2 regions of the Arthrobacter sp. V1I7 genome follow, and region 2 is predicted to be linked to the other one. Evidence: riboswitches for the same ligand, from Rfam matches in the RefSeq annotation. Region 2 holds a riboswitch; the other holds the start of a gene.

Region 1 (14,613 bases), 2.1 Mb from region 2:
ACACGCCCGGCTCCAACCGCGGGACATGCTCATTCTGCGCGGCGACTCCGCGGGACATGCCCATTCTTAGCGGCGCCTCCGCGGGACATGCTCATTCTTCGCCGCGACGGGCGGACATAATGCCACTATGTCCATCCCCGGTGCCCGCCACGGGACATGCTCGGTGCTGACGACCGGACACGCCCGGCTCCAACCGCGGGACATGCCCATTCTTCGCGGCGACTCCGCGGGACATGCCCATTCTTCGCCGCGACGGCCGGACATAATGCCACTATGTCCATCCCCGGTGCCCGCCACGGGACATGCTCGGTGCTGACGACCGGACACGCCCGGCTTCCAACCGCGGGACATGCTCATTCTTCGCGGCGACGGCCGGACATAATGCCACTATGTCCATCCCCGGCGTGCGCCACGGGACATGCTCGGTGCTGGCGACCGGACACGCCCTGCTCCAACCGCGGGGCATGCTCATTTCTGTGCCGTTCGGTGGGGCATGGCGCTTGCGCACGGCGCCAGCGAAGGTCCATGCGCGGCTATGTGGCTAAAGTAGCCGATGCTCAGGGATGATTGGTCACATGCGTCACATGGGTAACAGCGGCAGGATGGCCATCGGGGCGTTCCTGGCCGCCGTCGCGTTGCTGGTCCTGACAGGCGCCACCTTGCACGAGGCGGTGCTCATGTGGTTCCTGGCCGCTTCGGCCGCGGCCTACGTGGCCTGCGTGGCGGAGGTAGTCATCCGTCGTCGGCACAAGACCCTCGCGGCCAGCGGAATCGGCAGTATCCTCTTCCTCGCCTTCGGCATCGCCTTCCTGCGGCAGTGGGGGCTGGCATTCAACCCGGATCCGGGCGCCATGTCCGCCCCGGTGAACATGTCCCATCCTGACCTCTACTTCTACCTCGCAGCAGGATCAGGCGCAGCCACCCTGCTGCTGCTGTTTGCCGGAACCGTGCTGCCCGGCAGGCGCGGAAGAGCCCGTGCCTACGCCTCGCGCCGTCCGGCGTCGGCCCCCCGCTCCGGCGCCAGGGGTGCGTCGTCGCGAGGCACATCCTCCCGGGGCACATCCTCCCGCGGCACAGTTGCCAGGGGCGCAGCCCGTGGGACGACCGCGCCTCCGGCGCCGCGGGGCCCTGCCGCCAGGACGGCCGTCCCCAGAACAGCAACCCCCCGGCCCGCCGCCAAGGTGCCTGCCATCAAGTCCCCTCCGGCCAAGTCACCCGCCCCGTCTCCGACCCGTCCGTCGGCAAGGACGTCCGCCCGCCGCTGAGTGTGCCACCTCGGGCGCGCGGGCCGCAGCACAGCCGCGGCGACCCGACCCAGCAACAGCACTTCCGCCATGGACGGCACCTAACCGGAGCACCAGCCACGCCGCCGGCATGCCGACGATGGGGACCAGCAGCGTGAGAGGGACGACGGCGGAGGACGGGTAAAGCCCGACCAGCCGGTTCCAGATCCCGTAACGCACCAGGGAACCGAACACGGGGGTAAACAGGGCGCTCACGAAGGTGACGGGCTGCAGCACCGCTCCACGGCGCCGGACAGCTCCGCCGGGCCGTCCAGCAGGAGTGAAAGTCCCAGCAGCCGGGTAGCGGCACCACGGCCCGGACCAGACCACAAGCCCCAACCCGGAGGCCGCCTTCACCTTTCGGGGCGACCAGGCGAACTGGCCTGCGCTCATGAAGAGCCCGACGCCGACCGTCGCCTTCCAGCTCACGCCGGGCGAGGGTTCACGGTGCCACTATGCCGGTTTCAGCCGCGCCGCGCCCCCCTCTGCGGGAGGGGTGTTCGCGTTCCAGGGCAGGCCCGAGCGCCCGTGATTTCGTAGCTAGCAGTCAGAGATTCCGAGGCTTGTCGCCGCGAGGCTGATCATCCTCCGGCCGGTGGGTGCCGGGGCCTCCCTCGACATGGTTCCTCGCGCCGCGGTCCCGGCGCAGATCCTCACTGCTGGATCCTTCGCGTGTCGCTTCTTTCCCTGACTTGTTCTCGCCGCCTTTGGTGGTCACCACGTCAGGATCCAGCTCGTCAGCCTTCCGCCGTTTTTCCTGGACGTCGGTACGGACACTCTCGGCCTCTTTCTGCCTGCCGCGGGCCTCCTCGCGCAGACGCTCGGATTCCACTTCCGCCTGTTTTGCGTCGGCTTCGGCGCGCAGCCCCTTCGCCTCACGCTCCTTGGCGCCGAGCTCGTCGGCTTTGGCTTGCTCACGCATCTCCACTGCCCGGTTCCGGTTCGCGTCCACTTTGCGCTTGCGGCTAAGGACGACTGCCACCGCGATGATCGCCAGCACGACGATGACGCCGATGATGATTCCTATGAGCTGCCCAGAATCCACGATGATCCACCTTTTCTCTCGAACGTTAAAGTCGATGAGTAGACAGCATCAGTAAACCGCAGAAACGGTCCGGTGACCATGGATCGGGCGGCACGGGAAGCCGCGGTTGAGTGGCTATTTGGCCCGGGGAACCTTAAAATGCGTGAGCCGGGCGTCCTGGCCATCGAGTTCGGCCCAGGTCTTCTCCGTCTCCAGCACGGTCAGGCCGCTCGTGGGATAGCGCGTTGCCGCGTCCATATAGGCATCATGGTTCGAATCACGGGAAGCCAGGTGCATCGCAAGGTCCTGCACGCCCGGCATGTGCGCGATCACCATCAGCGTGGTGACCGTGTCCGGAACATGGTTGATGACGGTCAGCATCCGCGGCGCCGAGGCGGAGTAGAGGCCGTCCTCGAGTTTCGGCGTCGGGGCCTTGTCGCCGAGTTCATTGCAGACCCAGGTGCAGGTCTGCCGGGTCCGCAGCGCGCTGGAGCACAAAATGAAATCGGGGATCACGTGATGCTTGAGCAGCCATTTTCCGGCCATCGGAGCGTCCCGGTGCCCACGCTCTTCCAGGGGCCGCTCGTGGTCCGCAACGCCCCCCGGCCAGTCGGCTTTGGCATGGCGCATTATCACCAGCCGTTTGATGTGATGGGCGCTCATGACCCAATCCTAGTGGGGCGGCGATTCGACCGGCGCGCACCGCTCCATCCTCTGCCGTTGCAGCAATGGGGTCCCCTGGAAATGGACGGGGATCCGCCCGGATAGTGCGCCGAGGGACGTCCGAAGAACGAAAAGGCGCCCGCCCCCGCAAGAGGGACGGACGCTTTGCGTGAAACTAAAGGCTTTACGTGAGACTAAGGCTAGATCGAGTATTCCGGGGCGGCCCAGACCACAACTTCGGGGTGCTCGTAAAAGCGGTAGCCCTGGCCACGCACCGTGCGCACGGTGTTCGCGAGCCGGCCGAGCTTGGAGCGCAGGCGGCGGATGTGCACATCGATCGTGCGCTCGTTGGGCACTTCTTCGGCGTTGCGCCACAGTCCTTCGAGCAACTCGTCACGACCCACCGTGCGGGTGCCGTTCTCCACCAGGTAGTTCAGGAGCTCGAATTCCTTGAACGTGAGGTTCAGGGATTCTCCGTCGAGGTGGACCTCACGGCGGGCAAGGTCGATGAGGACGCCGGAAGGACGCGGATCCTGCGGCTGCTGGAGGCGGGCCGTCTCGGCGCGCTGGCGGGCACCGACGGTCGGGTCGCCGAAGGTGGAACGGACGACGTCGAGAGCCGAACCCTGGGCGCTGGCCGGCGCGAGGGCGACGGCGGCGTAGCTTTCCGCGCCGGAAACGAGGGACTGGGCGTAGGCCCGGATCTCCTGGGCGAGCTTGGCAATGGAGGTGCCGGCAGCTGCCGCGGTTTCCTCATCGATGCCCATGTAGAGCACGAAGCCACGAGCCACGTTGTCGCTCGCGACGGGGCGGACGGGGCTGCCGCCGCCCGGGGCGATCACGGGGATGGGAGCCGTGGCCGGGGCTGCCGGAACAGCGCGGAGCTGGCCGTAGGAATTGGGGTTGTAGCCTTCTGCCACATAACCCGGGGCCGGGAAGGTGTTGCTGGGGCCGGCAGGAGCGAAGGACTGCCGTCCGCCACCGAATCCCTGGCGGGTTCCGGAGGCCTGACCGGGCTTGCCGGCGTTACGGACGGAGATGTGGACGTATCCGGATGCAACTGACATGAATGCTTACCTCAATGTGAATTGGCCGACATCGCGGCTCGAATGCTACTTTTCCCGCAATGAAAACTGGGGAGGGGCGCCCGACTCTCTGGGCTGTGGCGAATGCCTAAAAACTGTCTGGGGTGCAAAAGTTAGGCGTGCATTCGACAACAGCGCATCTCGAACACAGCGGGTGCGCTGATCCAGGAAGCTGCGGCTGCAGGTGCTGTTGAGTTCTTGTTCACAATGGAAGTGTGCAACGTAACAATGAGAACTTGCAAGTAACAAAGGGCCGCAGCGTCCGCATGGTGAGACCAAAATGCCGAATGTAGTGTAAATCACAATTCTACTGCCGCGGGAAAATAGCGGTTGTTTTCTTGTCTCGCCCCCCAGTTCGCGTACTTCGCCGAAGAAAGTTCGATGCTATGGATGAATCGCGCAGAATCATTCAAAGCCACCCACCTTGGCGAAACCCCCGCTTACTGATCATTGAATGTCCATCGTCCACGAGGTGGTCATGCGCCTGAAGCCCGAAACGCCGGAGGGGCAGGCGGAGGGTCGTCTTCCGGGAACGCGTGCCGCCAGCTGGCCTGCGTCCAGCTCGTCAGGCTGGGATTCACAGGTGCCGCACAGGATTCCCAAAGCCCCGCCTAACCGGTAGAACGGAGAGTTGTCCCATGGCCACCTCGCACTCCATGACCAACAACCTTCCCCAACTCAGCCACCCGGACGGCTCCCCCATCCGTGCTCTTGTGGTGGACGACGAACCGAGCCTGTCCGAGCTCATGAGCATGGGGCTGCGGATGGCCGGCTGGTCCGTGGCCGTCGCCGCCGACGGGCCCGAAGCGGTCAAGCTCGCCAAAGACTTCCGCCCCGACGTGCTGGTGCTGGACGTCATGCTTCCCGGGTTCGACGGCGTCGAACTGCTCGGCCGGATCCGAGCCTTCGCACCGGAGATCCCAGCCCTGTTCCTGACCGCCAAAGACGACGTCCACGACCGGATCATCGGCCTCGCAGCCGGCGGTGACGACTATGTCACCAAACCCTTCAGCATGGAGGAAGTCCTGCTGCGCTTGCACCGGCTGGTGCAGCGATCCGGCGTGGCGGCCATGGACTCAGCGGAACTCGTGGTCGGTGACCTCGTGCTCAATGTCGACACCCGGGAAGTTACCCGGTCAGGCGAGGAACTGCACCTCACGGCAACGCAGTTCGAACTGCTGCGCTATCTCATGGAGAACCCCAAACGCGTCATCAGCAAAGCGCAGATCCTGGACCGGGTCTGGGATTACGACTTCGGCGGCCAGGCCAACATCGTCGAGCTGTACATTTCCTATCTCCGCAAGAAAATCGACGTCAACCACCCGCCGATGATCCATACCGTGCGCGGCGCAGGCTACGTCCTGAAGCCGGCGGACTGATCCGTGTCCGACATCTCCGGTAAGGTCCGCACTCCCGGGCGCAATTGGCGGGACCCCGCCACCTGGCATCTGCGCACCCGGCTGGTCCTGGTCGCCATGGCGCTGCTGGTGGCCATCTGTGGTGCCATCGGGCTGTTCAGCTATGCCTCCATGGATTCGTTCCTGACCCGCCAGTTGGACGTACGCCTTGGACAGGTTTCACGGATTTCCAACGACGCTGGTCGCCCCCCGGCCGGCAACCCCGGAGGCAGGCCGGATCCCTTGGAAGCCAGGGGCCAAGGGATCGGTACGTTGACGGCCCGTATCGCCGGCAGCGCGGTCAGCAGTGCCGGCTTCCTCGCCGGGGACGCCACCCGGAAAAGCCTCTCGCCCGACGACGAACAGGTCCTCCTCGCGCTCCTTCCCGACGGCGTCCCTGTCGACCGGACACTCTCCTCCGGTGCGTACCGGCTCTCGGCCGTGCAATCCCCCCAAGGTGACGTCATCGTGACCGGACTGCCACTGGCCGAAAAGCAGAACACCCTGTCCTCGCTCGTGTGGACCATGGTGGTGGTATCCGCCGGCGGCCTCGTTCTCATCGGCCTCGCCGGCACCGTACTCATCCGCCGCACCATGAAGCCGCTGGAAAAGTTGTCGGAGGTGGCCACGAAGGTTTCCCGCCTCCCGCTCGACGCCGGTGAGGTGGCATTGGCGGTACGGGTTCCGGCGTCGGCTGCCCATCCCGGCACGGAAGTAGGCAGCGTGGGCCACGCGCTGAACCAGATGCTGGACAACGTCTCCAAGGCACTGGAGGCGCGGCAGCACAGCGAAATGAAAGTGCGCCAGTTCGTGGCCGACGCCTCGCACGAGCTGCGGACCCCGCTGACGGCCATCCGCGGCTACACCGAGCTGATGCGGATGACCGAGCACTTCACCCCGGACGGTGCGAAGTCCCTGGCCCGGGTGCAAAGCCAGTCCGAGCGGATGACTGCACTGGTTGAGGACCTGCTGCTGCTGGCCCGCCTGGATGAGGGGCAGCCGCTCAAGCTCAGCGACGTGGACCTGACCCAGCTGGCGATCGAAACGGTCAGCGACGAAAAGGTCATGGCGCCGGACCACGCCTGGCGGCTGGAACTCCCGGAGGAACCGGTGGTGGTCCGTGGCGACTCCACGCAGCTCCACCAGGTTCTGGCGAACCTGCTGTCCAACGCCCGCAAGCACACCGCCCCCGGGACGACGGTGGTCACGGGCGTGATGCGTGCAGCCGACGGGAGCGCGGTGGTCACGGTGACCGACAACGGCGACGGGATCCCCGCCGAATTTTTAAGCCAGGTCTTTTCACGCTTCGCCCGCGCGGATGCCGCCCGGAAAAACCCGGCGGTTACGACGGCGACAGCCGGCGGTGCCGGCAGGTCCGTCGGCTCCGGGACGGCGGGCGGACCGGGAGCTCAGACCATGGCCCCGGCGCCCACGGCCGAGGGGACCAGCGGGCTGGGCCTGTCGATCGTGCAGTCGATCGTTGAAGCCCACGGAGGCAGCGTCGAAGTCAGCTCCCGACCGGGCCGGACCGAATTTGCCGTACGGCTCCGCGGAGGCCCCCGGCCGTCCTAGTGTGCCCTCTCGGCCACCCCGCAGCCCGCCGCAGGCGCCCGTTTCCACGGTTTCGTGCCGCCCGGCTTGCGGTGCCTCGGATGGGCAGCAGTGCACCGTCGAATCGGCGCGCAGTCCCGGCAGCGGAGGAGCGCAAGGCGACACACCGCCGCCGTGTGTTCCGTTATCCAAATGTGACGTACGTATGAAACTCCTGTACGGTCGATAGAGTGCGGCCGGAACTGGAGCCGCATATCCGGATGACGCCCAACTCTGCCGCCTCCCGGAAACCGCTGGACCAGGCAGAGGCGGGGAACCCAGAGTTCCCGGGCAGCCTGCATCCAGGCACCCTTGGGGTTAAGCCGACACGTGAGAATCCGTGCGGCCGGATTTCTCATCCGCACCCGACAGCTAACTCCGTAGGCGTTGAGAGGCATCATGACTGAATTCAAGCTACAAACGCGCCGTGACGGCGATGCAGGCACGCCCCGCCGTGCCGATTCCCGCCATCGCGCCGATCCAGCCCAGCCCATCCCGGCCCGGTCCCGGTTTGCCAAAGGCGTCGGTTACACCGGGCGTCGGGCCGCCGTCGTCGCCACCGCCTGCGCGGTCCTCCTCGGAGTCGGCGCGGCCGGACAGGCTGCCGAGTCCAGCCATTCCAGCGCCGGCAATGCCGGCGCGTCCGCCATCGCGGCCGACCTGCTGACGCCCCTCGACTTCGAACGGGTCCGCGCCGACGCACCGTCGCCGGCGCCTTCGGCGGCAGCTCTCCCGGCACCTTCGGCTGCGGCCAGCGTAGAAGCCCCCGCCACGGCGGAACAGCCAGCCGTAGCGCCGGCCCCCGCCGCCGAAGCCGCTCCTGCCGCCGCGCCGGCACCAGCCGCGGCACCAGCGCCGGCGCCGGCACCGGCCCCGGCCCCTGAAGCGGCAAAGCCCGTTGCCGTCGACGACCCCGCCGGGGCGCAGGCATATGCCGCAGCCCAGCTGGGTTCCTACGGGTGGGCCGCCGACCAGATGCCGTGCCTGGCGAAACTCTGGACCAAGGAGTCGGACTGGAAGACCACCGCCACGAACCCCAGCAGCGGCGCCTATGGCGTGGTCCAGTCCCTGCCCGCCGAGAAGATGGCGAGCGCCGGCGCGGACTACCGGACAAATTATCGGACCCAGATCAATTGGGGCCTCGACTACATCAAGCAGCGGTACGGCTCCCCGTGCGGGGCCCTGAACTTCCACTACGCGCACAACTGGTACTAAACCGCAAGGCACTGCCCGCCCGCACAACAGCATCAGAACGCCCCGGATCCCCGCGATCCGGGGCGTTCCTGCTACTGGGGCGTCCGTGGCCGGCGCCGTCCCACGTGCACGGCACCCGCACGGCCCGGCTACAGCCCTCGTCAGGGCCGCCGCCCTTAGGGCCGGGGGAGGTCTAGCCGTCGGGCCGGTTGGGGAGGTACTGCACGGCCCATTTGTTGCCGTCGGGGTCGGCGAAATAAACGAAGTGCCCCCAGTCCTGGATATCGACGTCGCTGACGTCCACGCCGTTGTCCTTGAGCTGTTTGTGCGCGGCCTGGATGTCGCTGACGACGAGCTGCAGGCTGGGGGCGGTGCCCGGCGGCGCGTCGTTGAGGCCCTCGCCGATGGCGATCGAGCAGCCGGAGCCCGGCGGGGTCAGCTGGACGAAGCGGAGGCCCTCCACGGGCCGCTCGTCGTAGTCGGCGTTGAAGCCGACCTTGTTGACATAGAAGTCCTTGGCACGGTCCACATCGGACACCGGGACAAACACGAGTTCAAGTTTCCAGTCCATGGGGGTCAGGCTAGTCCCGGGGCGGTGCTGTGCGGAACCCCCGGTGGCCCGCAGGCGGCGCAGAGCACCGGCCCGCGGCACGGCTTGGTGTGGCTAGTCAGCCGGCGATGCCGTAGAGGCGGTCGCCGGCGTCGCCCAGGCCGGGCACGATGTACGACTTCTCGTTGAGCTTCTCATCGATCGACGCGAGCACAATCGTCACGTTGGCGTCCGCGAGTTGTTCCTCCAGCTTCGCCAGCCCTTCGGGGGCGGCGAGCAGGCAGATGCAGGTGACGTCGGAGGCGCCGCGCTTGAAGAGGAACTTGATGGCCTCGCGCAGGGTTCCGCCGGTGGCCAGCATCGGGTCCAGGACGAAGATCTGGCGGTCCGTGAGGTCCTCGGGGAGTCGCTCGGCGTAGGTGATGATGTCCAGCGTTTCCTCGTCCCGGGCCATGCCCAGGAAACCGACCTCGGCGGTGGGGACCAGCTTGGTCATGCCCTCGAGCATGCCGAGTCCGGCGCGGAGGATGGGAACCACCAGCGGGGTGGGCTTCGTGAAGGCCGTGCCGATGGTGGTGCTGACCGGCGTCTCGATGGTCACGGGCTGGGTGCGCACCTCACGGGTGGCCTCATACGCCAGGAGCGTGACGAGCTCTTCCGTGAGCTGCCGGAAGACCGGGGACGGGGTGTTCTTGTCCCGCAGAACGGTGAGCTTATGGGCGACCAGCGGGTGGTCGACAACGAGAGTGCGCATCCGTCAAAACTATCACCCGGCCGCCGGGGATCTGCCCGAGGGTCCCGGCGTATCGGGATCGTCCGTTTCGATGGGACGGCTGCTGCCGGAGCCGCCGCTAGCCACAGTTTCGCCGTCGTTGAGGTGGGCTGGGTGATCAAACGTGGGTGCCGGACCCACGTGTTCCCGGTGTCGCAGGGCGTGGAAGAGCCTGTGGGCCAGGATCACGATCCCCACCCAGGCCAGCCCCAACGCCCACCCGATGATGACGTCCGTCATCCAGTGATGGCCGAGGTAGACCCGGCTCATGCCCATCCCGCCGATGAAGATCACACCCGCGGCGATCATGCCGATGTGGGCAAGCGTACGTTTCACCTGCAGGCAGGCGAGGTACACCACCAGCCCGATCACCACCGTGGTGTTGAGGGTGTGGCCGCTGGGGAACGACGGCGAGTTCTCGTAGGGCGCCACAGCGTCGGCGTGGTCCGGGCGGTTCCGGCCGATCAGTTTCTTGCCCAGCGTGGTGGCCGTGGTGGAGACAGCGGCAGCGCCTCCGATCAGGATCAGCGGCCGCCAGGTCCGGGAGGCCCAGGTCAGCCAGGCCGTGAGGATGCTGGCCAGGATGGGCATGCCGGTTCCGCCGCCGATGTTGGTGAACCCTGTGACGAAGGAGTCCAGCCCGGGGCTGCGCAGCTGTTCCATGAAGGCCAGGGTCGGCCTGTCCAGATTGGCCAGACCGGCATCGTCCACGACGTTGGCATAGACCTCGGCGCTCAGCACTGCCAGAACCACCACGATGACGCCGCCGACGAGCATCGTGATCCAAAGAGCGGCGTAAGGCACCACCCATTTCCCCCAGCGCTGCGTCAGCCAGCTCTCAGTTCGGGTGCTCACGGCTGCCTCTCCACTCTCTTGTGTTGCACAGCTTGCTTACCGTCGAAACTATCATTGAGCCATGACTTCCCGGGAGCCACGCCATGCCGAATGGATGGGCCTTGCCCTCGCCGAAGCACGCCGGGCGCTGGCCACCGACGACGTGCCGATCGGCGCAGTCGTGATCGGACCCGACGGCGCGGTCCTCGGTTCCGGCCGGAACGAACGGGAGGCGCTCGGGGACCCGACGGCGCACGCGGAGATGGTGGCCATTCGGGCGGCAGCGGCCCGGCTGCGGGAACGGCGCGCACAGGACGGGCAACGCGATGACGGCTGGCGACTGGAGGACTGCAGCCTGGTGGTGACGCTGGAGCCCTGCGCCATGTGCGCGGGGGCGGTGGTGCTGGCCCGGATTCCCCGGGTTGTCTTCGGCGCCTGGGACGAGAAGGCCGGGGCCGCGGGTTCGGTGTTCGACATCCTCCGCGAGCGCCGGCTCAACCACTGGGTGGAAGTGTATGCCGGGGTCCGGGAGCCTGAGTGCGCGGCGTTGCTGTGGGACTTCTTCGCCGGCCATCGCGGCAACTGATCCTCGGACCCGCACGGCTCTCCCCTATCTGCTGCTTACTTGCCGCCGGCGGCGGCGCCGGCGGAGCGTGCGGCGGCGGAGCGTGCGGCGGCGGCGCCGGCCAGGGCGTCGATCCGTTTCTGCCGGGTGGCCGGTGAGTCGAGGCTGAAGGCCCGGAAATCGCCCAGGTCCTCGCGGATCCAGGCCTCCATCTCGGCGATCCGCCGGGTCACGGCCGGCGTCGGGCCCTGGAACAGCCAGGACACGATCCGCTCCTTGCCCGGTTCGTACTGCCACAGGCCGATGATCCGGCCCCGGTCCAGGATCGGGTGGTCCGGCAGATCCGCCTGCAGCGCCAGCGAAGCCACGACCTGCCCATCAATCCTCTCCCCGTCAGGGCCTTCCGCCGCCAGCAGTTCCGCGGCGTTCCGGCGCAGCAGCACCAGCGAGTCCGTACCGGCGAGCAGCTGGATCTGTTCCTCGGCCGGTTCCTCGAAAACGGCCAGGCGTTCGACGTCGTCGGGCAGCATCCACAGCATGTCACCGGTGGCGGTGGGCACCTCGACGGCGCCGACGGCGGCCAGCGCCGCCTTGCTCTGCGCCACGGTGAAAGCCGTGAACCATTGCGACTGCTTGAGCGTGGCCCCGCCGGTCCAGCCAAGGTAGCGGCGGATCAGTTCGGCGCGGATCCCGTCGTCAGCCAGGGGACTGTCGGGCAGGTTCCACAGCTCGTAGCCATAGCGCTGCTGGTCGAGGCGTCCATTGGTCGGGACCCGGCGGATCCGCCCCTGCGACTGCAGGATGCCGAGGGCGGTGGGCAGGGTAGTGGCGGCGCCCTTCCTTTTGCCTTCTTCCCCGAGGTTGCGCACCGAGTCGCCGAGCTCGTCCTTCAACTGCCGGGGATCCATGGGAACACCGGCTTCGGCGAGGGTGTGCAGGACCTGTTCCTCCAGGAGGGTGATTTCGCCGCGGTCGACGCCGAGCCTTCCGAGCACCCGGATGGCCTCGGCGGCATCTTTGCCCAGCTTGAGGGCCCAGCCGAAGTCCTCGCGGCCCAGAACATAGGTACAGCCGCGGGCCGCGGGCAGTTCCAGGATCCGGTGGGCGCGGACATCGGCGTCAACCTGATCCCGGCGGATGCCCGCGCGGGCAAAGAGCGTCAGGTACGGGTTGGCGCCGCCGACGGAACGGGCCCAGCCGGCCCGCGCGAAGACCTCTTCCGCGGTGCGGCCGGCGAGGGAACCGTCCAGGCCCTGCTTGTGCCAGGCCCAGGCGCGGAGCAGCTCGGGCGTGAGCGTCCTGGCCGGAGGAATGTTCGCGGTCGGAGGCTGCGCGGTGAGCGGCTCTGGCGTCATGGGGTCATTGTCCACCAGCAGGTCCGGCAGGGGAATCATCTGCCGGCGGCAGTTCCGCCGGGCTGGTCCGCGGGCGGCTCCCCCGGGCCGCTCCCCGGGCCGCTCCCCTGGCTGGTCCCCGGATTGCTTCCCGGGTTCCCCGCGGACCCTGCGCGCAGGGCTTCGACCACTGTCCGTGCAGTGCTGTCCCAGCCGGGCAGGTGGTTCCTTGCGGCCACGGCGGCCGACTGCCAGCGGGTGCGGAGCGCGGTGTCGGTGAGCCAGCGGTGCAGGATTTCGGCGAGCGGTGACGGGTCCGCGGCGAGGGCGACGGCGGTGCCCGGCAGGGTGCCTGCCCCGGCTGCGGGGGCACCCGGAAGGGTGTCCGGCTTCCGGCTTTGCGGCGTGCCGGCCGCGAGCGCTTCCACGGCTCCGGTGCCGGCGCGCACCACCACGGGGACGCCGCGGGCAATCGATTCCGGAACGACGAGTCCGTAGGTCTCTGCCCGGGAGATGAGCAGGCTGAGGTCCGCGCTGGCCCATTCGGCCTCCAGCGCCCCGCCCCGCAGTTCGCCCGGAATGCTGACGCGGTCCTGGAGCCCCAACCGACGGACGGTGTCCCGGAGCTGCGCGGCGTACGCCGGGTCGGCGGAGTCGGAGCCGACGAGGGCCGCCGTCCACGGCAGCTCGGTGAGCAGGGACAGCGCGTCGAGCAGCAGCGACTGGTCTTTGTTCGGCAGCAGGGCCGCCATGGCCAGGAGGTGAGGGGGCTCCGAACCGCTGGCGAGCGGGGCGGACACGGTGCCCGGGAGCGCGACCGTGATGCCGGCGAGTCCGTGCCGGGCGCGGAGCCCGGCCGCCGCTGAACTGCTTGTGCAGATCACCCCGGCCGCTTCCCGGAGCGCCCGTCGTTCCAGTCCCGGGTCCTCGAGCGGCATGTGCAGCAGGATCCAGGCCGGCCGTCCGGCGGCGGCCGCGGCGGCGAGTTCCTCCGGCGCCCCGCCGGCGAGCAGCCCGTCGACCAGGGTGACCCGGTGGCTGGCTCCGGAGCCGCCGTCGGGGTGCAAGCCGTCCGAATGCAGGCCGTCGGTACCCAGAACAGCGGCCAGCCGCCGTCGGTCTTCCGGGCTCCCCCCGGGCCAATCGCCGTCGAGCGGGCAGGTCTCCACCTCTACGCCCTGGAGGGTCAGCTCCCGGGCGAGGGCGGCGTTATAGACGTTCCCGCCGGAGTTGTGCCGGACATTGCCGGGCACCACCAGGCGGAGGTGGAGGCCGGACGGCTGCACCTTGGGTCCTAGCGGGCGTCGAAGTCGAGCGAGTAGGTGGCCCAGGCATCCGGGGTTTCGCGGAGCGTGACGTCCAGCCCGGCCAGGTCGCGCCCGTCCTGGCCAGCGCGGATCTTCGATGCCACGGCGTCGGCGACGTACTGGGCCAGGGCCTCGGTGGTGCTGAGCTTTCCGGCGAAGTCCGGGTGCTCGTCCAGGTTCTTGAAGTTGAGGCCTTCGAGGACGGAATCCAGCATGTCCCCGGCCTCGCCGATGTCCAGCACGATCGAGTCCTCGTTCAGCGCGCGACGGCGGAAGGTCACCTCCGTGACGAAGGTGGCGCCGTGCATACCCTGGGCGGGGCCGAAGGCCGGACGGGGAAGGCTGTGGGCAATCATGAAGTTGCGGCGGACGGTCAGGCTGAACACGGTCTTACCTCGTGGCTTCTGTGGGAGTGGAATCGCTGGGACGGTATCCAATGGCAGGCTTGTCGATGACTGGGTATTCAATGACGTGGCAAAGTGCGTCCAGGCTTCCGTCGGACAGCCGCTGGACGACGTCGGGAAGCTCCCCGAAGCTGGAGGACCCGGTGACGAAGACGTCGAAGACGGGGTCCCGCAGCAGGGAGGCGGCAAGCTGGAGCCGCTCCGCAGTGGTGCGGCGGTGGCGCCGCGCACGGGCCACCACCCCGACCTGGCTGGCACGGATGGAGAGCCGGCGGGCATGGAAGTCCTGCCCCAGCGGCAGCGTGACGGTCCGGTCGGCATACCAGGACATCTCGATGATGTCGCCTTCGTCGCCCGCCAGCTGCAGGCTCCGCTCCAGGCCAGCCTGGGACGCGGAGCAGTGGATCACGATGTCGCAGTCCGGCAGGGCGTCGTCGGGGTGACTGAACTCGACACCGAGGGTCGCCGCGAAGGAGCGCTTGTCCGGGTCGATGTCGATCAGCTGCAGCCGTCCGAGCGGGAAGGCGCTGAGGAGCTTGGCCACCATGCCGCCGACGAGTCCGGCGCCGATCACGGCGACGCGGTCACCCAGGCGGGGGCCGGCTTCCCAC
Region 2 (14,613 bases):
AAGTACCTCACCGCCCAGATGAAAGACGCCGGTTACGACCTGACCCTCAGCGACCGGCGGACCTACACACGGTACAAGGTCTTTAAGGGACACTTCGACTTCGCCACGTCGCAGGGCCTTGTGATCGAAAATGTCGAAACCCTCCCCCGCGGCGCCTCCGACCACCTCCCCATCCTGATATCGGCCGAGTACGGTCAGGACGCCCCGGCCACCGGCTGACCGTTCCAGGCAGAGTCCCGGCAGGGCTCGCGGATGCTACCCCAGCGGCTTCCGGGCAGCGGAGTACGACGGCTCACGGAGCCTGCTCGCCCATCGGTAATTTCCTGCGCCCGGCAGCGTGTTAACCAGCGGATCAAACCGCGTTGCGGTGTCCGCTGTATCAGGATCAAGGGCAAGGGTGAGGGTGCCGAAGCGGATCCAGCGCCGGGTGGGCCGGGCGTGATAAAGGCCCAGGGTCCATGTTCCGCCACCCAGCATTTTGCGGAAGCCGTCCGGTGCAGCGGGAAGGCTCGGATTTCCTGGTTCCGTGCGCGCCGCCAGCAGGACCGGGCCGCTAGCCCCTTTGTAAGGCATGAGCGAGGTCAGGTTACTCCTGCTGGCATGGCGGTGGGGAATGAGCAAGACGCGGCCGGGCCACGGCAGCAGTGTGGAAGCCAGCAGAACGTCCGCAGGCCCGGCCTCCGTGGTTATTCGTATGGCCAGTCCGATGACGTCCGGCCAGCCCGGCGGCGTGCCGAGGGACCGTGATAACCGGGCAGTCACCTGGTCGGTGCCCGGGGAGTCGATCCAGCTGATTCCGCTCGCTGTGTCGCCGGGGCGCCTTTCGATGGTACCGGTCAAAGCAACCCCCGAGGGATGTATGGGCCGGTCTGGGCGCAGGATCTTAATCGCTTTGAACACGGCGGCAAACGCCAGTCCCGCTGCACCGCTGAGCTTAGCTGTCATGCACTCGCCCTCTTCAGGTCTACAGTCAGCTCCCGGCCGCCCGGGAGGTACGCCGGATTACCGGCTACACAGCGCAACTTACTCCGTCAACGGGGAGACCGGATATACACGCCCACGCTTCGGGCCGGAGGTTAGCCGATCGGCGTTAAGACTCCCTTTCGGATATTCGGCCGCAGGCGTAGCTTTACTGATACCGGCTGGGCGACGCCACTAGCCCATCATCGTCGGCCAACTTCTTTTTATCCCCGGGAGGAAATCATGAGCGACATCATGCGGCACGTCCCTTTCGATGTGCCCGAGCCATTCCGCCGATTCTTGCACGGCGAGACCGGATCCATGCTCCGGGTCGAGGAATTCCAGGACGGCTCAACAATGGTGGTCCGGGCCGAACTGCCCGGAATTGACCCCGAGCGGGACGTCGATATCACCGTCTCGGGCACTACGCTCACCATCGAGGCCAGGCGTGAGGAAAGGTCGGAGTACAGGGGCAAGCACAACTACCGCTCCGAATTCCAGTATGGCGCGTTCACACGCAGTATCCAGTTGCCGCAGGGCACAAGGGAGGAAGACATCAAGGCGTCGTATACCGATGGCGTCCTCGAAGTCCGCGTTCCCACACCGGAACAAGCTGCCAGTCCCAGCCGAAAGGTCCCCGTGAGCCGCACGGCCACAGCCTCTGGTGAAGAGTCAGTGGGCTTAGGCACGTCTGACACCACCAGCGAAGCCACCGCGCCAGGGCATTCCGACGCCACCCCACCGGCCACCGGCGGACCGTCCGCACCCCGACAGAGTCCATTTGATCAGGTTTAGCGGCCAACGCCGGCAAACCACAAGGATCTGTTCAGCGGAGCAAAGACAGGAACGTCATGAATAGGTTGATCTGGATCGTCGGCGTGTTGGCCATCGTCGCTCTCCTTCTCGGTGGCACCATCCAGGCGGTCTCGTTTCTCCTTTGGATCGCGCCGGTTCTTCTGGTGACCGCCGTTCTGCTCTTCATCCTGGCCCGTTCCGGCGGCCGGCGCATCCCGCGGTAGCAGCCGGCTGCCCGCAATCATCAGGGTAGCTCGGGCCGGAATGCAGACAGGCGCGCACGGCCGCACCGGCCGAAATATACTCTTCTTCTCCGACAAGTGCTGTGGGACGATTCGTTTATGAGCGAAAACACCGATCCTCACCCGCCCGACGGCGTCCCGGGGGGCACGGCACGAGCCCGCCAGCCCGGTCATTCTGTCCGTCACGAAAACCCGACAACTCAGCAAATGCGCATCGTCGGGCAGCGGCGCGCGGAGGCTGAGGAAAAGCTGGCACACCACCTGGAACAGGCCCGGCATCCGGCAAAGGAAGAACACCCAGCAGGGGAATCTGTCACGGATCACCACTAATCGTCGATGCGTAGAGCGTAGGGTCTTGAACGCCCGTAAGCATGCTGGGAAACTCATGGTTACGGCCGCAATTGCGCGACCGTCAGACCGAAAGGAAGTACAGACATGGGAATCCTCGGATTTCTCCTTCTCGGACTTATCGCAGGAGCAATTGCTAAAGCCATCCTTCCCGGCAGGCAGGGCGGAGGCTGGGTCGTCACTCTTGTCCTGGGCGTCGTCGGCGCGTTACTGGGAGGCTGGATCGGTTCTCTGATCTTCGGCGGAGGCCTTGCTGAATTCTTCGATCTGCGGACCTGGCTTCTCGCCATCCTCGGCTCCATCATCGTGCTGCTGATCTACGGCGCCGTTGCTGGCCGCAGAAGCAGGGTATAGAAGCTGGAGGCCTACTGACCCCGACAGGGGATCCCTGAACTGACCCGGCAGAGCTCATGCTCCCGACAGTCCAGGCCTAATCCGGGATTTACGGATGCGGCCCGCTTCCTCGTAGCGGGCCGCCCTTACGCTCCGCCGCGCCCTTGCGCCCCATCCCGCCCGGACGGCGGGCCGTGTCGGCGGCGGATGCTTCTCAGGATCAACCAGCCGACAACGGAAGCCACGGCGGCGGAGACGGCATAGTTCAGGAAGCGCGTGTACTCATCGATGAGCCGGTACTGCGGTCCCAGCAGGGCGCCAAGCCCGATCAGCAGGCCGTTCCAGAGACCGCTTCCCGCGACGGTGAAAAGGCTGAAGGTGCCAAGGTTCATCCTCTGGGCACCGGCCGGCAGCGAAATGAGGCTCCGCACGCCCGGCAGCAGGCGGCCGAAGAAAACTGCGGACCGGCCATGCCGCATGAACCAGCCGGCCGCCTTCTCGAAATCCTCCCGGTCGACGAGGGGCAACCTGGAAAGCCAGCGGATCGAACGCTCCAGTCCCAGCCTCGCGCCGAGCCAGTAGAGCACCAGCGCGCCTGCGTAGGCACCTAAAGTGCTCGTGAGATGGACCAGCAGGAGGTTCATTGAACCCAGCCGGGCGAGGAAACCCGCCAGCGGCAGAACGGCCTCGCTCGGAATGAACGGGAACACCGTTTCGGCCAGCATCAACAGACCAACGCCCCACTCGCCCAGCGAGTCGACGGCGCGGGCGGCAAAACCGACGATCCCGGTGAGGTCGTCAACGGGGCTGGTGGCCTCCTTGGTGCCCGCCATCAGATTGAATTCTCGAACATTCGGCTGCGCGCCCCTTCCTTGAGCCGGACGGCGGTGTGGCCAGCCTAGCCGAACCGCAGCCCGCGGTGATGCCCACCCGCCGTCGACGGCGTCTTCGGCAAGCACTACGCTCAGCAAATGGGAATCATGCGGAAACTCTTCGGCGGCATGGTCCTCGGCCTGATCCTCGGGCTGACGGGCGCCGCGACGGCCGCACTCGCCGTCCCGCCGGCCGACGTGGTGGTGGAGGACCGAGCGGGGGTACTGGACCGCAACACCCTCCTGTCTGCGGTGCAGTCCGTTGACTTCCATCAGCCCACCACGGTGGCCGTATACACCTACAACGGAGCGGCCTCGGACAACCTCAACGAGGAAGTCCTTCGCTTTGCCCGCGCCGAGCATGCAGACTGGATCAGCGCGGACGGGCAGAAGTGGGCGGACGGGCTCTTCATCTTTGCGCTGGACCCGGTGGGCCGGCAAGTGGGGACGTATATGGGCGAGGACCGCAAGGTCAGCCTTGAACAGCGCGATGACATCCAGAACGCGTCCAAGGATCTGCTCCGTGACGCCCAGTGGACCGACGGCACCATCGCAGGCATCAGGCGCGGGGCCGAGCTGATCAACCAGCCGTGGTACCGGTCCACCGCGTTCGTCGTTACGGCGTGGACGACGGCGGCGGCGGCCTTGGCAGGCGCCGCAACCTTGCTGATCGTCCGCTGGCGGACCCGGGTCAGCAGCCGAAAGGAGCTCGCCCGCGGGGATGCCAGCTACGCGAATGTCAGCATGGACCTGCCGGTCACCGAGCTCAACGCCAGCACCATCCCGGAATCGTCACGCTACGGCAGCGTCGTACTGGAGAAGCACCGCAACTTTCTGGCGAAGTACAGCACGGCCACGGATCTCTCCAACCAGGTACACGCACTCTCCGCCAAGGACCTGGGCCGCCGGCCCAAACTGAAACTGGTCCGGAGCTACGCCGACGCTGCCGCAGAACTGGACGCCCTGGACGACGTCATTGCCGACACCAACGCGCTGCTCAACCGCGGATCGTCGTGGGCAACGGCCTGGGACCGGCAGCTGGCACCGTTCCGCAACGACCTCGCCGCCCTTGAGCCGATGCTCGGCAAGCGGCACGCCGGGGGCGACACCACAACGGCTGCGGCCCTGCGGTCGTTCCGCGAGGAGAGTGACCGGGAGCTGGAACGATGGACCTCGGAACTCGCCGAGGGCACCATCACCCCCGAAACGGCGCTCGACCGGCTGCGGAACGCCCGCACGCACCTCTCCGAACTCCTGAAGGACCATGCCGACGCCGTCATCGAGGGCTTCGCCCGGAACGAAACGGAGGCCGGTCTGATGCGTGAGGAAATGGAGAAGGTCAAAGCCGGCCCGAAAGCCAGGTACGGCCGCACCTACGAGCCCAGCATCCTCGGCACGGTCTACCCGTCCTACTACTTCTTCTCGGTGTCCTCCTTTAACTCCGGCTTTGACACAGGCGTGAGCAGTGTCACCAGTGCCCGCGGCAGCGGGAGCAGCACCACCGGCTACGGGAGCAGCGGCGGAAGTTTCTCCGGCTCCGGCAGCTCGTCGAAGTTCTAGGGCTGCGGCGCCAAGGGGCGGTCGCTAGCCCTTCTGGCTGCTTTCGACGACGAAGTCACCACCGGGAAACAGGATTGTCTCGTGGCCGTCGTCGAACCTGACATGGTACGGCGGCGCTCCGTCGGCGCCCCTGACTTCGAGAATCTCGCCGTGGCGGTCCGCGGACTCCACGGTGTGGCCCCGGATAATGATGCGGTCTCCTTCAGCTGCTTTCATTCCAATCACCTCCTTAATCCAGCCTACGATTCTCCGCCCCTGCGCGGAACGGGCAGCCCATTCCGGGCCATCCCGCGAGGGCGGAGAACCCTCTTCAGGGCCGAGCGACGGCCCCTCAAAACAGCCCTTCGGCCACGGTTTGCGTCAGCTGATGAATGACGCGGGTGCGGGCCGGCATGTCCGCCCCGCTCTGGCCGAGGGTGTACACCACGAAAACGAACGCCCTGTCGCCCTGGACCAGGATGCTTGCGTCGTGCAGGTTCCCGGAGAGCAGGCCGTACTTGTGGAAGACCTCGATGCCCGCCGGGACCGCGGCGGGGATGAGAGTCTCGTAGTTGGTCTGCTGCATATAGGAGAGCAGTTGCCGGCTATTTTCCGGGTTGAGCAGCTGGCCGGAGTACAGCAGAGAGAGCGTCTTTGCTGTTTCGGCCGGGGAGAGGTGATTAACGGTGCGGTCATAACTGATGCCCAACGACGCCGCGTACGCCGTCAAACCCTGATGTCCGACGGCGCGGAGGATCAGCGCCCACGAGTCGTTGTTGCTCTGCTGGACCATCTGCCGGATCTGGACCGCGGCAGTTGACGATCCCATCCGGGTGGCCAGCGAGGCCTGGCCGGTTTCCACCAGATGGTAGTAGGCCGCAGCCGCCAGGATCTTGGCCGTACTGGCTGCTACAAATTTGGTTTTGTCGCCGTATTCATGGACCACGCCGTCCTTCACATCTATGAGAGCCACTCCCACGGCGTACCGGCTGTTGGCGTCGATGATGGCGTTGATCGGGGCATCGAAGGCGGGGCTGAAAGGCGCCGCGCCACCGTCCGGAGCGGCGGCGGCTGGCGGAGCTGTCGGGGGTACCGTAGTCGGCGACGCGGGCGATGCCGAAGTGGGCGAGGTCGCTTCTGTCGTGGCGCCCCCGTTGCTTCCTGCGTCGGCCGTGCCCGGTATGGTCGGGCTTCCCGAGACCGACGATCCCGGCGGTGCTACCGCGTCAGCCGACGGACCTGCCTGGATGGAAGCGTAGACAGCGGTCGCAGAAAGCAGGGTCAAGGCCGCCGCAGCTGCCGTCAGGACTTGGGCGCGGCGGTTGCGGAACAGCCCGCGAACCGGACTATCGGCGCCCTGTCTGCGGCGGCCGGAACGAAGTTGCGGGCGCGGGTCTATCGATTCCATAGGATCTCATTCCCGGCATATCGGACTATGTCGGATAGCGGGAACGCTCCCCGTAATGGCTGACGCCAGACGTACGTCCGCAGGCATGCGTTCCCTCCGAATGTAAAGCTGCACAGGACTTTGGATCTCCTGAATTGTTGCCCAGGCGGGACGCGAACGCAAGCCTGAACCATTGAAAAGTCTCGGGTCGAGCCCCGGTTGCAAGGACAACGGCGTACGCTGAGTCGGTAGAAACGGGAGGAGTCCTTGTGCGGAAAATCATCCTGATGATGCAGGTGTCCCTGGACGGCTATTTCGAAGGGCCAGGCCAGGACCTGAGCTGGCATCGGGTCGACGACGAACTCCACAGCCACTTCAACGACGAGCTCCGGACGCTGGGGGCGTTCCTGCATGGCCGGGTCACCTACGAGCTGATGGCAGGTTTCTGGCCGACAGCGGACAGCGACCCGGCAAGCACCCCACCGGAGGTCGAATTCGCCCGCATCTGGCGTGACATGCCCAAGTTTGTGTACTCCCGGACGCTGGAGTCAGCAGGCTGGAATACCACGGTGGTGCGGGACGTCGTCGTTGACGATGTGATGGCGCTCAAGGCGCAGCCAGGCGGGGACCTGGCCCTCGGCGGCGCTGATCTCGCCGCGACCTTCCGTGACCTTGGCCTGATCGATGAGTACAGAATCTACGTTCACCCCGTGCTGATCGGTCGCGGCAAGCGCCTGTTCCAGCCGACCGGCGCCAACGCCCCACTTCGCCTTGTGGAAACCCGTGCGTTCGGAAATGGTGTGGTGCTGCTTCGCTACGCGACGTGAGCCGGCGCGCTGCGCTCGCTAAAGTTGGGACAGGCGGTCCGCAGGCCGTCATCGCCGTACTCCAAGGAAGGCTGCCAGCGTTGAGTCCCCATCCCCGGCTGGCCCGCAGGCTGACGACCTTTGATGCGGTCGTCATCGGCCTCGGCTCGATGATCGGCGCCGGCGTGTTCGCGGCCTTTACCCCCGCGGCCCAGGCCGCCGGATCAGGGCTGCTCATCGGGCTGTTGCTCGCCGCCGCCGTCGCGTTCTGCAATGCGACCGCATCGGCCCAGCTCGCGGCGGAGTATCCGACGTCGGGCGGGACGTATGTCTATGGGCGCGAACGGCTTGGCCCTTGGCCGGGGTTCCTGGCCGGTTGGGGTTTCGTGATCGGCAAGACAGCCAGCAGCGCGGCGATGGCGCTGACCTTCGCCGCCTATGCGGCACCGGCCGGGTGGGAGAGGCCGGTGGCGATCGCCGCCGTCGTCCTGTTGGCGGCCGTGAATTACCGGGGCGTGACCCGCACCGCCGGCCTGACCCGGATCATCGTCGTCGCCGTACTGGTGGTCCTGGCCATCGTCGTTGCCGCCTGCTGGGTCGTCCCCGGTGCGGCTGATCCGCAGAGACTGTTCGACGGCGGCGTCCTCGCCCATGGCTGGTACGGCGTCCTGCAGTCCGCGGGCCTGCTCTTCTTCGCCTTCGCCGGCTACGCCCGGATTGCCACGATGGGTGAGGAAGTCATCAACCCCAGCAGGGCCATCCCGCGCGCCATCGTGACGGCGCTGGGGATCGCCGTCGTCGTCTACGCCGCCATCGCCATCAGTATCCTGGCTGTGCTCGGCGCGGACGGAATCGCGGGCACACCGGCGCCGCTAGCCGCCGCCGTCGCCGTCGGTTCATGGGACTGGGCCTCGCCGGTTGTCCGGGTGGGGGCGGCCTTGGCAGCGCTGGGCGCCTTGCTGGCCCTGATCGCCGGTCTGGGCCGGACCAGCCTTGCCATGGCGCGCGGGGCTGACCTGCCCCGTTGGCTGGCCGCCGTCCATCCACGCTTCAAAGTCCCGCACCGGGCCGAGCTAGTGCTGGCTACGGTCATCTGCGTGATCATCAGCGTGGCCGACCTGCGGGGCGCCATCGGATTTTCGTCCTTTGGCGTCCTGATCTACTACCTCGTGGCCAACGTCGCCGCGTACACGCAGACCGGCGAAAACCGCCGCTACCCCAAGGCCCTGCAGTTCACCGGCGCCGTCGCGTGCGCCGTCCTGGTCGCCACCCTGCCGGCGGAGTCCGTGATCGCGGGCCTGCTGATGTTCGCGGCCGGCGTCGTGTACCGCGTGCTGCGCTTGCGGCTGGGGACGACACGCACTTCCTGACGACGCCTGCGATGATGAGCCGGTGACTATCGCGAAAACCGTGCTCCTGTTCGTCCTGGCCGCCGCCGCGGAAATCGGCGGCGCCTGGCTGGTCTGGCAGGCGGTGCGGGAGGGCAAGGACTGGTGGTGGGCCGGACTCGGGGTCCTGGCCCTGGGGCTTTACGGCTTCGCCGCGACGCTCCAGCCGGACGCGCACTTCGGCCGGATCCTGGCCGCCTATGGAGGCGTGTTTGTGGCGGGGTCCCTGGCCTGGGGGATGGTTTTCGACGGGTTCCGGCCCGACCGCTGGGATATCGCCGGATCGGCAATCTGCCTGGTCGGAGTCGCGGTCATCATGTTTTCCCCGCGCAACGCCGGCTAGGTAGGACAGTTGGAGTCGGCCGGGACGGGCCGGAGGGCCGGGAACAAGGCCGGGAATAGCGCAGGGACGGGCAACGGCCGGGAACAGGGCCGGCCGCCAGGGAACCTGCATGCCGCCAGGGGCAAAGGCGGGACCGCCGCGACTGCCGCCGCCCGGCAGGGACGGCAGAGGCCGGTGATCCGTTGCCCCCAAGGCAACTGATCACCGGCCTACATGCCGCCTGGCGGGTTGGACCGAGGTTTAGCCGCGGTCCTGAGGCTCCAGGCTTCAAGACCTGAGGCTCCGGGCGCGTTAGACTCCGGCGCGGACGAAGGTCACGCCGCCCGTGGCGGTCAGCCAGGAGAGCGGGTGGGCCATGGTTGCGTTGACGCCGTTCATGCCGCCGCTGACGGCCTGTCCGTTGCCCGCGTAGATGGCCACGTGGCCGGACTGGACGATGATGTCGCCCGGCTGGGGAGTCGCAACGACCTTGCCGTACTTAAGGAAAGCAGTCGGGCCGATGTTGCCAACCGGAATGCCGGCTGCGCCGAGGGCCTTTTCAACCATCGCGGTGCAGTCCTGAGTGATTCCGACCTGGCCGTAGGCGGCCGAAAGCAGAACGGCGTTTGCGCCGCCGGCCGCCGGAGCAGCTGCCGGGGCGGGGGCAGCGGCGGGGGCAGCCGCCTGGACCTTGACTGTCGCCTTCGGGGCGGCAGCCACCTGCGGGGCGATGGCAGGGACAGCAGCAACCGGCTTGGGCTGTTCAACGACGGGCGCCGGGGTCGAGATGACGGCCGGACGCTCGAACGTGACCTGCACGGTGGAATCCGCACTGACCGGAGCCGAAAGCTGGTCCTTGACGTCGACGGACGCCGGTGCGGAGTCGCGCTCGACGGGGGCTTCAGCCGCGTTTGCCACCATGGCGCTGCTGAGCACCAGACCGGACGCGGCTGCAATCACGGCCGCCTGGCGGCCGATGGTGCCTGCGTTGCCGGCAAAGGCGGAGGAAATTGCCGAAAGTCGGCTGGTGGTTTTGACGCCACGATGGCGCGCGGAAGTGTTGCGTGAAGTCATGAATGTAGCCTCTCCCAATGCCTGCGAGGTGAGCTGTCGGATTCGGATGGGAGGCACCCGGCCGCAGGGGCCCGCGTGGCGGGCCGTGCGACTTCACCCCAAGACCGGCATATCCGGTCAAAAAGTGGTTTCCCCGTCTCTGCCGGATGTTGATGCGAGGTGTCCCCGGGCCGCGGCAGAGTTAGGCAATCGGCAGGGGAGCGCCCGTATCGGAGACAACAGGCACCTGACAAAGGTAACGGGATGATTACGAAAAGTCACATCGAGGTAACGGGCCGGTGCACCGTCCAGATCCTAGTCCCTTGGAATCACGGGGCGGCGACATAGGATTAAGTGATCAGTGTCTCTTGAAGCGGAGGCTCGAAAATGACCAGCCACTGTGTTGCCATCTGCCAACTGAGCGACCAGCCTCAGGAGGATTTTGACATCAACACAGAGCTGCTGATCCTCGAGGGCGACGCCGTCCGCATCTCAACCTGGGACGCCGAACCGCGCGACGGAGGCTTCGATGTCAAAATGCTGAACGACCGCACCGATGCCCTCGGATTCATGGTCGTGACCGACTGGCAGTTCCTGGACGGCAAGGCCTATGCGGTGGTGGAACGACGGATTAGCGGCTAAGGCACAGGACTTCCATCACGTCGCATCCGCCGTGAATTCCAGCTCGGGCCGATGTTTAGCCACGTCATCCAGCACGACGGCGACCGCCTCCCGGACGAGGGCGGTCTCATCGTCTTGCTTCGAGGGGTGGGCAAGCGCCAGCTTGGCATGGCGGACAAACGCGGGCCAATCTCCCCCTCCAGCCCGGAGCGCCCGCAGCGGCGAGAGCAGGGCGCTCCGGCGCAGCCAGGCGTCCGGTTCCCGAGCCCAGCGGTCGAGCACACTGTCTGCCCGCACCCTGCCCGGCAGGTCCAGCGCTGAAACCAGCGGACCGACGACGTCGATGGCCAAGGGATCGGACAGTTCGCGCATCCGTGCGGTTCTCAGGAAGCCTTCAATCCGGGTCAGATCGGCGTTGTCCAGCATCCTGACCCTGGACTGCAGAAGAACAACAGCCGATAGCCGGCGCTCGAAAACCGGCACCGACCACAGCTCGGAACTCAGCGCGGTGATCTCGTCATGCGTCAGGTCCCGGTGCCGGCGCAAGGCGTCACGGACTGTTCCGCGCACCGCGCCAACGGAAGCGCCGTAATATTGGAGTCCGCTCCCCCACCGGGATTGCAGGTCCTCTGCCCGAAGCCAGGATCCTTCCCGTTGAAGCGATGCATCGATAAGGCCGCCGGCGTCGCTCATGCGTCCATTCTTTCCCATTTCCGCGGGGCTTCCCCTCAGTCCCGACGGACGAATTCACCGGCACTGTCCGGTGATTCCCCCGGGCCTTTAGTGTCGGAGGTCGCTGGCAGAGTGTTTCCATGGACGGCAATCAGGAGCCCGAAGTGGTTCGGGGAGGACGGGGCGGCGCTGGACGCGGCGCGACGGTCCCGGATGTTGCCCGCCTGCTCGCCACGGTCCGTGTTTCCCATTTCGGCGACGACGACGACGGCGGCGGGGCCTTCGGTGCCGAACACGACGACGACGGCGGGGCCGGTGCGGCGGTGCCGGGGCCGGGCTGATTGACCAGTTCCGGGAGCTCGAGGACCTGAAGTCCGCCGCGGCAGCGTTGCAGGCCCGGATCGCGGTCGCCTTCGATCTGGTCCAGCGCCGCGCCTAGCGGGCACAGGGCATGCCGGCGGCCGAGCTCGGGGCCGGGGTCGCGGCGCAGGTCGCCCTCGCCCGGCGCGAATCCCCCGCCCGCGGCGGCCGGCTCCTGGGCCTGGCGAAAGCCCTCGTGACCGAAATGCCGCACACCCTCGCCGCGCTCGAGACCGGGCAGCTCAACGAATGGCGCGCCACCCTCCTGGTCAGGGAAACCGCGTGCCTGTCCGCCGCGGACCGCTGCGCCGTCGACGAGGAACTCGCCGCCGACACCGGATCCTTCACCGGCGCCGGCGACCGGGCCGTTGTTGCCGCGGCCCGGGCCTGCGCCTACCGGCGGGACCCGCGCTCGGTCACGGAGCGGGCCAGCCACGCCGCCGGTGACCGGCACGTCAGCCTCCGCCCCGCGCCGGACACCATGACGTACCTGACCGCGCTGCTCCCGGTCTCCGCCGGCGTCGCCGCCTACGCCGCCCTGTCCAGGCAGGCCGAGTCGCTCCGCGCCGGCGGGGATCCCCGGGGCCGCGGGCAGCTGATGGCCGACGGGCTCGTCGAACGCCTCACCGGCACCCCCGGCGGTATCACCGGCATCGAGATCCAGCTCGTTCCGACCGACCGGACCCTGTTCCAGGGCGACAGCGAACCCGCCCGGCTCCCCGGCTACGGCATCGTCCCCGCCGGCTGGGCCCGCGAGCTGATCAAAAACGCCGGCGCAGCGCCGGGCACCGGCGACTCGGGTCCGGGGACCGGAGGCAAAGGCAGCGGCAGCGGCAGCGGCGGCGACAGCGGCGACGGCGACCGCCAGCTGCAGACCTGGCTGCGGCGGCTCTACACCGCCCCCGGCACCGGGGACCTGGTCGCGATGGACTCCCGGGCCCGGCTCTTCCCCGCCGGGCTCCGACGCTTCCTCCAGGCCCGCGACGACACCTGCCGCACCCCCTACTGCGACGCCCCGATCCGGCATCTGGACCACATCATTGCGTGGCAGCACGGCGGGCCGACCACCTCGGCCAACGGTGCCGGGCGCTGCGAAGCCTGCAACTACACCAAGGAAACCCCCGGCTGGACAAGCCGGCCACGCCCCGGGCCCGCCGGCACCAACAAACACAGGCAGGGCCTCGACCTCACCACCCCCACCGGCCACAGCCACCACTCCACCGCACCACCGCACCAGCGAGACCCGACGCTCAACACGGCCGGCGCCAGCGACACGACGCCAAGGTCGAGAGAAACGCCCGCGCCCACCGGCTGAAGGCGGCGTAGCGGCACTCGTGGGGGCAGTGGCCGCTCGAGCTGCCTTCGATAGGCATGCTGCGTCGAGCCACCAGTTTCGACTCCGAGCCGGCGAGCCGCCCGGTCTTCGCTCCCGAGTCTCGTATGCCGATGATCCGGAGATCCCGCAGTTTGCGGGCGAAGGTCACGGTCAGGTAACGTGGCGGCTGGCCCTGAGGGGTTGGCCCGCACGCAGGGCCCCGGAGGTCCGGATGCCGGGCACCGCTGCGCCGATCGGCGCCTGCTCGCTCCCGCCCAGTGCAGGGGCTCGAACGAAGCTTCGAGCACTCGTCATCGCCTCAGTGCAGGCTGCCGTTTGCGTCAGTCCTAAGCCCGAAGGGGTCTCTTGCTTAAGAAAATAGCCATCACGCTCACGATGGGCGCGCTGTCCTTGACCGGGTGCAGCATCGCTCCCCCATCCGATGGGGCCGCACCGCCAGCGAGTGCCAGCGAATCGGCAGCGCCGGCAAAGTCGGCCCCTGCAGCGGCGAAGACCGCGAAAGCTACCCCGGCGCCGGGGCAGACCACCAAGGCCACCGATTCCGCCGGAGCGCCTGCCACGGACGCCCTGGCCGAGGCTGATGCCGCTGCTGCTACTGTTCCGGACCCGGCGCCCGCCGCAGCACCGGCTGCTGGAGCTTCAGCTGCAAAGGCTCCGAGTGCAGCAGCACCGGTTGTTGCAGCGCCTGTCAAAGCTCCGACTGCAGCTCCGGCAGCCCCCGCCGCTCCCCCGGCGGCAGCGCCCCCGGCCGCTCCCCCGGCTGCAGCAGCAGCAACAACGGGCAGCGGCACCCAGGCAGCCACCAACTTCAACTGGGGCCCGGTCCTGGCCGGGGACGAGTTCTCTAATACCGGCGCACCGGACTCCACCAAGTGGAGTGTCTTCAAAGGTCCCGGACACCACCGCCAAGGCATCCGCAGCCCGCAGGCCTGGTCGGTCGGCAACGGCGTGGCCACCGTCAAGGGTGACGCCGCCGGCACCACGGGCGGCATGTCCGCCAAGTTTGCCCAGCAGAAGTACGGCCGCTGGGAAACCCGCATGAGGACCAACGATCGGGACCCGGAGTACCACCCGGTCCTGATCCTCTGGCCGAATGACAACTCGTCGCCCAACTGTGCCGAAATCGACTATGCCGAAAGCAGTACGGACACGTCCATGATGAAGTTCTTCCTGCACTACGAGTGCGATGGCAAGGATTTCCAGACCCACGCGGCAAAGCCTGTCGACAGCACCCAGTGGCACAACTACGCCGTGGAGTGGACCCCGGCCGGCATCACCGGGTACATCGACGGAGTGAAGACCTTCAGCGACACCAACCCGGCGCACCAGCCCACCGTGGGCATGCACCAGACGCTGCAGCTCGACTGGTTCCCTGACGGATCCGCCACGAAGCCATCCGAGATGCAGGTCGACTGGGTTCGCGTCTACAAGTAGAGAACACCGACTCCGCCCGTTGCTATTGACGGAGGGGAACGGCCCCGCACGCCTCGGCGTGCGGGGCCGTTCCAGATTAATCACAGTGGTCCGGCCCGCAACCGGGTGAGACACTCGGTTCCATGCGCGAACTGGTCATTCTCGG

Evidence for each region. A riboswitch is a leader RNA that binds a small molecule or an ion and turns the genes downstream of it on or off. The one in region 2 is predicted to bind cyclic di-AMP.
Region 1: linked by a shared signal. The riboswitch ahead of QFZ69_RS18070 (hypothetical protein) and the one ahead of QFZ69_RS08445 (hypothetical protein) in region 2 are both predicted to bind cyclic di-AMP.

The regions. Positions count from the first base shown of each region.
Region 1 is NZ_JAUSYS010000001.1:3,934,238-3,948,850, forward strand. It holds gene QFZ69_RS18040 (hypothetical protein) at 576-1,265, shown strand; gene QFZ69_RS18045 (hypothetical protein) at 1,831-2,328, opposite strand; gene QFZ69_RS18050 (histidine phosphatase family protein) at 2,443-2,970, opposite strand; gene QFZ69_RS18055 (winged helix-turn-helix domain-containing protein) at 3,171-4,037, opposite strand; gene QFZ69_RS18060 (response regulator transcription factor) at 4,694-5,434, shown strand; gene QFZ69_RS18065 (HAMP domain-containing sensor histidine kinase) at 5,438-7,024, shown strand; cyclic di-AMP (ydaO/yuaA leader) riboswitch at 7,285-7,441, shown strand; gene QFZ69_RS18070 (hypothetical protein) at 7,442-8,257, shown strand; gene QFZ69_RS18075 (VOC family protein) at 8,430-8,807, opposite strand; gene upp (uracil phosphoribosyltransferase) at 8,905-9,540, opposite strand; gene QFZ69_RS18085 (phosphatase PAP2 family protein) at 9,553-10,413, opposite strand; gene QFZ69_RS18090 (nucleoside deaminase) at 10,475-10,978, shown strand; gene QFZ69_RS18095 (DNA glycosylase AlkZ-like family protein) at 11,014-12,312, opposite strand; gene QFZ69_RS18100 (glycosyltransferase) at 12,348-13,577, opposite strand; gene QFZ69_RS18105 (6-carboxytetrahydropterin synthase) at 13,586-13,984, opposite strand; gene QFZ69_RS18110 (zinc-binding alcohol dehydrogenase) at 13,989-14,613, opposite strand, start outside.
Region 2 is NZ_JAUSYS010000001.1:1,799,385-1,813,997, reverse strand. It holds gene QFZ69_RS08510 (endonuclease/exonuclease/phosphatase family protein) at 1-219, shown strand, start outside; gene QFZ69_RS08505 (hypothetical protein) at 256-945, opposite strand; gene QFZ69_RS08500 (Hsp20/alpha crystallin family protein) at 1,204-1,755, shown strand; gene QFZ69_RS08495 (hypothetical protein) at 1,812-1,979, shown strand; gene QFZ69_RS08490 (hypothetical protein) at 2,097-2,327, shown strand; gene QFZ69_RS08485 (GlsB/YeaQ/YmgE family stress response membrane protein) at 2,433-2,699, shown strand; gene QFZ69_RS08480 (DedA family protein) at 2,825-3,511, opposite strand; gene QFZ69_RS08475 (DUF5129 domain-containing protein) at 3,650-5,110, shown strand; gene QFZ69_RS08470 (DUF1918 domain-containing protein) at 5,135-5,326, opposite strand; gene QFZ69_RS08465 (serine hydrolase) at 5,442-6,497, opposite strand; gene QFZ69_RS08460 (dihydrofolate reductase family protein) at 6,746-7,303, shown strand; gene QFZ69_RS08455 (APC family permease) at 7,384-8,652, shown strand; gene QFZ69_RS08450 (YnfA family protein) at 8,675-9,013, shown strand; gene QFZ69_RS08445 (hypothetical protein) at 9,305-10,066, opposite strand; cyclic di-AMP (ydaO/yuaA leader) riboswitch at 10,071-10,264, opposite strand; gene QFZ69_RS08440 (hypothetical protein) at 10,433-10,687, shown strand; gene QFZ69_RS08435 (DNA alkylation repair protein) at 10,703-11,359, opposite strand; partial or broken gene QFZ69_RS08425 (DUF222 domain-containing protein) at 11,552-13,013, shown strand; gene QFZ69_RS08420 (glycoside hydrolase family 16 protein) at 13,380-14,468, shown strand; gene QFZ69_RS08415 (ribonuclease Z) at 14,591-14,613, shown strand, end outside.